DNA from 3 places in the Streptomyces sp. NPDC060000 genome. Region 2 is predicted to be linked to each of the others. Evidence: riboswitches for the same ligand, from Rfam matches in the RefSeq annotation. Region 2 holds a riboswitch; each other region holds the start of a gene.

Region 1 (2,252 bases), on a different contig from region 2:
CTCGGGAGTCCAGGATTTCCCGGGCTACGACGACGTCGATGGACGGCACGAGCATCTCCTTCTTGGGATGTGACGCTGGTTGTGCGGGGCCCAGGGGCCTTGAGGAGCCCTTGCTGAGCCTTGCGACTAGAGCCTAACCGCCCCGGGGCCGTCGGCAGCCGACCGACCGTCCCGTGGACAGACAGACGGTACCTATTGTTTCCGCCCGGAACAAAGAGGGTGGCCGAGAAAAGCCAACAGGAAGTGGCGAACGGGCAAAGAGAAACCCCGCCCCGGTGCGTACGGGGGAACGCGCACCGGAGCGGGGAGCCCGTGGGGACGGGGGGGTGACCCTCACGAGGTCTTCAGTGTGCCGACCTCGGATGTGAGGGCACTGTGGCTTCTCTGGGGACCAGGTGTCACTTCAGGCGCGGTGCCACTTCAAGTGCAGTGCCACTTCAGGCGCAGTGTCACTTCAGGTGCAGTGTCACTTCAGGCGCAGTGTCACTTCAGGTGCAGCTGCTGGCCCGGGTAGATGAGGTCCGCGTCCGTGACGATGTCCTTGTTCAGCTGGAAGAGCTTCTCCCAGCCACCCTTGACCTTGTGCTTCTCGGCGATGGAGCTGAGGGTGTCGCCCTTGCCGACCTTGTACTCGCCGTCACCCTTCTTGACCTTCTTGCCGGTCGGGGTGGTGACCGTCTTGGAGGCGGCCGGGCGGTCGGTCGAGCGGGAGGCGCTCTGCTCCTCGGTCGAGCGGGTGCTGGTGCTGCCGCTGTTCGACGAGCTGGAGGAATCGGAGGAGCTGGACGAGCCGGCCGAACCGGAGCTCGAGGAGCCGGCGCTGCCGCCGTTGTAGGCGGCGCCGGACAGGCCGGTGCCGCAGACCGGCCAGGCACCCTTGCCCTGACCCGCGAGGACCTTCTCGCCGATGGCTATCTGCTGGGACTTGGAGGCCTGGTTGGCCTGCCCGGCGTACTGCGTGCCGCCGTACGCGGCCCAGGTGGAGGCGGAGAACTGGAGGCCGCCGTAGAAGCCGTTGCCGGTGTTGATGGACCAGTTGCCGCCGGACTCGCACTGGGCGACCGCGTCCCACTCGGAGGAGGTGGCGGCGGAGGCGTTGCCGGCCGCCATCAGCGGGGCGGCGATGGCGACACCGGTGACGCCGGCGAGCGTGGCGACGCGGGTGGCCTTGGACGGACGACGGTGCTTGCCCTTACCGGAAAACAGCATGGTGGATCCCCTCACCGACGCCTACGAGGTGAGCTGTCGGGTTCGGGCCGTGTGAGTTGCCCGGCCACTCCTCACCCACCGGAGCACTGCTCCGTGGGGGGTGTGGCTTAACCCCTAGCCGTTCCGGTCAACCACCCCGATGCGGCACTTACCTTGGGTCCCCCGCTCCTGCCTACGGCGCTTGACGCGACGACTGTTCCCGGGTCGTCGCTGGCAGGATTCGGCGTTGCGACGGCCGGGGCTCGGGTTGCCGAGCGGCCTCGACCGTAGACACGCGATCGGCGGAATTTCAAAGACGATCAGGGCTTCTGAGACTCATCCCACACTTCACCAAATCGGACATTCAGTGCGAAGCGTGACGTGAACTGCCGCTGTTTTTCTTGGGCTTTGCGCCCTATTCCACCCCTGTGTCGAGGGTCTGACCGGGGGTGATGTTGCTCGGGTCGGCGCCGATGAGGCCCCTGTTCTCGGCGTAGAGGGCGCGCCATCCGCCGTCGAGGTCAAGGGAGTCGGCGATGGACTCGAGGGAGTCGCCCTCCTGGACGAGATAGGTGGCCGCGGCGTGCCGGCCGGTGGACGCGGTGGTGGTGCCGTCCAGGGCGTCCACGCCCGCGTCGGTCGCGCTCTTGGGTGTGGCCTCGTCGGCGGTGCCGCGATGGCGGCCGGAACCGAGGGACCCCGTGTCGACGAGGCTCCAAGAACCCGCTTCCTGACCCGAATTGTCCGAGTCGTCCGCTTGCGGGGATGCCGCGACCGAGCCGCCACCCGTCTGCCCGTCACCCTTGCCACCAGAACCGCCGGACGCACCGGAACCGTCCGCGGCGGAAGAAGAGGACGAAGGGGAGGAAGAGGAAGAAGAGGAAGAAGCGGACGCCGAGGGCGAACTGGAGGAATCGGCGGACGAGTCCGACGATCCGGTCGAGGCGTCACCGCCGCTCGAGGAGCCGGACAACCCCCTGGACAGGTCGGACAATCCGGAAGACCCGGATGAGTCCGACGAGTCGGACGAATCCGATGAGTCGTCCGCCACGCCGGTGTCCACG
Region 2 (2,252 bases):
ACGCGCGAAGAGGAAGTCACCAGTGAGGACGGCGACGGAGTTCCCCCAGCGGCTGTTCGCGCTGGACACCCCGCGCCGCACGGCGGCCTCGTCCATCACGTCGTCGTGGTACAGCGTGGCCAGGTGGGTCAGCTCCACCACCACGGCCGACGGCACGATCCCCGGCGCGTACGGGTCCCCGAACTGCGACGCGAGCACCACGAGCAGCGGCCGGAACCGCTTCCCGCCCGCTCGTACGAGATGCTGGGCGGCCTCCGTGATGAACGGGACCGCACTCTTGGTGGCCTCGAGCAAGCCTTCCTCGACAGCCGCCAATCCGGCCTGGACATCGGCTTCCAGAGCCTGGTCCCGCACGCTCAGCCCGAACGGCCCGACGACGGTCACGAGGGGTCTCCTGTCTGCTGGTGTCTACTGGCGATTACGCGGTTTGTCGATAGGTCTCTGCCATCACTCAAGTCAGCGTATCCGGTCACGTTTCGATCACCGATAGCCCCCACGTCCCCCGGGCTCGAATGGGCTCGCCCAGGAGGCGCTCCGCAGGCCAGGCGGTATCGGATCACGCCCGATATGTTTTTGATCAGCTCAGATGAGCGGACATGAATAGAAATGCCGGGAAGCGACGATTCATGTCCGCGCCAGGGTGGCCGGCAGGCCGATGACCCCGCCCGTCCACCCCCGCCCACGTGACGACGATCACGCACCCCCTCCAGGACTTCTCCATCCGGCACCCCTTCACGGACCCACCTCCCGCGCCCGGATTTCGCACGCGACTCATCGACGGTGCTTTAACGATGAGTTGGGCCTAATGCCCGATTCGCCGCTCTTGTGAACGCTGGTGAGTTGGCTCACTCCCCTCGACCGCCCGGGCCGACCTCGCCCTTCACCGATTCTCCGCACGCCCCAAGCAAGTTGAAGCTTTGCACCCACAAAGGATCAAGCACCCCATAGGTCACAGACCAAGGTCAATAGGGGTCAACTGTGAATCCGGTACTTGTTTCGGACATGTGCTCTCGCATACGTTCCCGGCCTGTCGGGCGGAACGCCGAATCCTGCCGCCGCCCGAACCACCCATCGAGAACGCTCGGCAGGAGCGGGGGAACCAGGTAAGTCGCCGAACCGGATGTTCCGGACGTCTTGGATGTATCAGACGTTTCGGACCACCCGGTACGGCTTGGGGTCAAGTCGCACCCGTAAGACGCGACCGGGCAGCTCCCGCCCGAACCCGACAGCTCACCTCGCAGGCGCTGGAGAGGAAAATCATCATGCCCGCTGCCGCTCAGCCGCGCCGCAACCGTCTCGTCCGCACGCTCGCCGTCGCCGTCACCGGCGCCGCCGTGCTCGCCCTCCCGCTCATCGGCGCGACCGGCGCCTCCGCGGCGACGCCGACCGTCGCCACCGCCACCAGCCTCGGCTACTCCAACAACCTCGACGGCTGGATCCGCGCCTCCCTCCAGGTCATGGGGCAGCACGGCATCCCGGGCACGTACAACGGCATCTACCGCAACGTCATCCGCGAGTCCTCGGGCAACCCCTACGCCATCAACCTCTGGGACTCCAACGCGGCCGCGGGCATCCCCTCCAAGGGGCTGCTCCAGGTCATCGACCCGACCTTCCGCGCCTACCACGTCTCGGGCACGTCGTGGAACTCCTACGACCCGGTCGCGAACATCACCGCCGCCTGCAACTACGCGGCCGCGCGGTACGGCTCGATCGACAACGTGTTCGGCGCGTACTGACCCTCGCGTCGGTGCCGATCCGTTCCGCGGTACCGGCCTTCCCGGTCATGGAAACAATCGTTCGAGGACGACGGCCACGCCGTCGTCCTCGTTCGACGTCGTCACCTCGTCGGCCACCGCCTTGAGTTCCGGATGGGCGTTGGCCATGGCGACACCACGAGCCGCCCAGTCGAACATCGGGATGTCGTTGGGCATGTCCCCGAAGGCGATGGTGTCCTCGGGCCGCAGCCCCAGACGTTCGGCGGCCAGGGCCAGCCCCGTCGCCTTGGTGATCCCGCAGGGCTGAAGCTCGACCGTGCCCGGCCCGGACATGGTGACGGTGGCCAGCGAACCGACCACCGAACGGGCCGTCGCCGCCAACTCGTCGTCCGACAGGGTGGGATGGCGCAGCAGCACCTTGCTGATCGGCTCGCACCACAGGTCGTCGCGCCGACCGACACGCAGGGCTGGCAGCGTCGGGTGCGGCATGCGGTAGCCCGGCTCGATGAGCGTCAGCCCGTCGACGCCGTCCTGGTC
Region 3 (2,252 bases), on a different contig from region 2:
TCGGCGGTCCAGCCGAAGACGTTGCCGCCGAGGGAGAGCGGGAAGACCTCGAGGTCGGAGGAGCCGAGCTTGCGAAGAGAAGTCATGCTTCGTCTCAACGGGCGCCGACGGCCCGCCCATTCCGGGCGTGACGCGAAGAACATGTGAACGGCGCCTGTGGACGGCACAGACCGGCAGCCCCGACGCGGAGGGCGCCGGGGCTGCCGAGGTGGATCAGGGTGTCCGCGGGAGAGGGACCGCTCAGGGGTTGATGCCCTTGCCGCGCAGCCATGCCGCCGGGTCGATGCCGTCGGCGCTGCCGCCCGGGTGGACCTCGAGGTGGAGGTGGGCCCCGGTGACGTTCCCGGTCGCGCCCACCCGGCCGATCACGTCACCGGTGGCGACCTTCTGGCCGACACTGACGCTGATCGACGACTGGTGGCAGAACCACAGCTCGGTGCCGTCGTCCAGGGTCAGGATGGTGCGGTAGCCGTAGGAACCGGCCCAGCCGGCCTCGGTGATGGTGCCGCTGTGGACGGCCTTGATGAGCGTGCCCGTGGGCGCGGCGAAGTCGAGACCCGTGTGGTAGCCGGAGGACCAGAGGGAACCGGCCTGACCGAAGGTCGAGGTGATGGTGTACGAGGAGGTCGGCAGGGTGTACTGCTTGGCCAGCTCGGCCAGGCGCGCGGCCTCGACCTTCGCGGCGGCTTCCTCGGCGGCCTTCTTCTTGGCGGCGGCCGCCTTGGCCTCCGCCTCCTTCTCGGCCTTGGCGACGGCGTCGGCCTCGGCCTTGGCCGCCACGGCGGCTGCCTTGACCTCGACCTGGGACTGCTGCGACTCGGCCTGCGCCATGATCCGGCTGCGCAGGGCCTCGCCGGCGTCGGAGGCGCTCTCGTCGGCGTCCACGGGGGCTTCGGTTCCGAAGCCGGCGAAGGCCGACGGGGCTTCCTGGGCGGGCTGGTCGTCGGAGATGAGCGAGCCCACGTTGGGCAGGTCCGGCATCGAGATGGAGACCGGGGCCTTGCCGGTGTTGGCACTGGCCATGCCGCCCGCGCTGACGGCGGCTATGACGCCGACGCCGAGGACGGTGGAGCTGCGGGCGAATCCGCCGCCGCGCTGCTTGGCGACGCGGTGCTTGCCGCGTGCCGGGCGAATGGACTCCGCGGTGGGGTTCCATTCCTCCCAGGGGCCCTCGTCAGTGCGGTAACCGCCGTAGCCGAAGGTCTCGGTGGACCGCTGGCTCGGCGCGTACGGGGCTTCTGGGGCAGGCGGGTTGGACGCCACGCGGGCGCGCTCCTTTCCTTCCGTCGCCTACCGGGTTAGCTGACGGGTTCGGAGCGGGAAGGTCTCCTACGCGCGTATACCGGCCGTGGACTCTGCGAGTTCACGGCGGCTTCCGCGTGATTCACCCCAAGGTGGTGGTTCCCCGGTTCCCTTGCGGGATTCGGCACGTGCCGCACGGAGCCGACTCTGGTGCCGGCTGGGACGACCGCGCTGCGTTATCGAACGTTAATAGACCCGGGGGCGGTATTCCAAGCCGTTCTTCTTGATCAATAACATTCGTGGCCTGGACTTTCGGGCCACCAGTGGTGAAAAACGGGCGAGTTGACCGCGCCTCGCCCTACCCCGGAAACGCTTCATCAGTCACAGGCGTTTTGATGGTGACTCGTTCGTTATGCGCAGAGCGGTCATCCGATCACGAAGAGTGAGGGAGTGACTGGCGAGCACGCCCGGGGGCCGGTGAACGCGCCGAAGGCCGGAACCCTTTCGGATTCCGGCCTTCGGCCATCAGTAGCGGGGACAGGATTTGAACCTGCGACCTCTGGGTTATGAGCCCAGCGAGCTACCGAGCTGCTCCACCCCGCGGCGATGAACACAACTGTACGCCATCAGCGGGACAGAAAGCACATCGGTTGATCCGCGGTGCCTCAGCGGTCTCGGAGAAGGTGGCCGTTCGGGTCCTTCGCACGCTCCTCGTACTCCGGAAGTACGAGGACGTCGACACCCTGGGCGGCCAGCAGACCGCTTCCGTCCGCCTCCGTGACGAAGGTGTTCGGTTCCCGCCAGGCCGTGACCACCCTGCGCACGCCCGCGTCGAGGATGAGCCGGGTGCAGGGGGCCGGGCGGGAGGAGCGGTGGGCGCACGGCTCGAGGCTGCTGTAGACGGTGGCAGTGGACAGGCGGGGGTCGGCGGGGTCGAGCTTCGCGAGGGCCGCCTCCTCCGCGTGCACGACCGGGTCGCCGGCCTCACGGGAGTGGCCGCGCGCCAGCTC

What was found. A riboswitch is a leader RNA that binds a small molecule or an ion and turns the genes downstream of it on or off. The one in region 2 is predicted to bind cyclic di-AMP.
Region 1: it holds a riboswitch for cyclic di-AMP, as region 2 does, so the genes downstream of both, ACFWBB_RS21335 (transglycosylase family protein) here and ACFWBB_RS08920 (transglycosylase SLT domain-containing protein) in region 2, are expected to answer to the same signal.
Region 3: it holds a riboswitch for cyclic di-AMP, as region 2 does, so the genes downstream of both, ACFWBB_RS36420 (M23 family metallopeptidase) here and ACFWBB_RS08920 (transglycosylase SLT domain-containing protein) in region 2, are expected to answer to the same signal.

What each region holds. Positions count from the first base shown of each region.
Region 1 covers NZ_JBHWUU010000039.1:47,874-50,125, forward strand. The annotation lists gene eno (phosphopyruvate hydratase) at 1-55, opposite strand, end outside; gene ACFWBB_RS21335 (transglycosylase family protein) at 484-1,209, opposite strand; cyclic di-AMP (ydaO/yuaA leader) riboswitch at 1,213-1,399, opposite strand; gene ACFWBB_RS21340 (transglycosylase family protein) at 1,604-2,252, opposite strand, start outside.
Region 2 covers NZ_JBHWUU010000011.1:86,252-88,503, reverse strand. The annotation lists gene ACFWBB_RS08925 (polyprenyl synthetase family protein) at 1-384, opposite strand, end outside; cyclic di-AMP (ydaO/yuaA leader) riboswitch at 1,031-1,259, shown strand; gene ACFWBB_RS08920 (transglycosylase SLT domain-containing protein) at 1,263-1,736, shown strand; gene ACFWBB_RS08915 (HAD family hydrolase) at 1,782-2,252, opposite strand, start outside.
Region 3 covers NZ_JBHWUU010000095.1:22,529-24,780, forward strand. The annotation lists gene ACFWBB_RS36415 (aldo/keto reductase) at 1-86, opposite strand, end outside; gene ACFWBB_RS36420 (M23 family metallopeptidase) at 241-1,263, opposite strand; cyclic di-AMP (ydaO/yuaA leader) riboswitch at 1,273-1,439, opposite strand; tRNA gene ACFWBB_RS36425 (tRNA-Met) at 1,772-1,845, opposite strand; gene ACFWBB_RS36430 (dihydrofolate reductase family protein) at 1,908-2,252, opposite strand, start outside.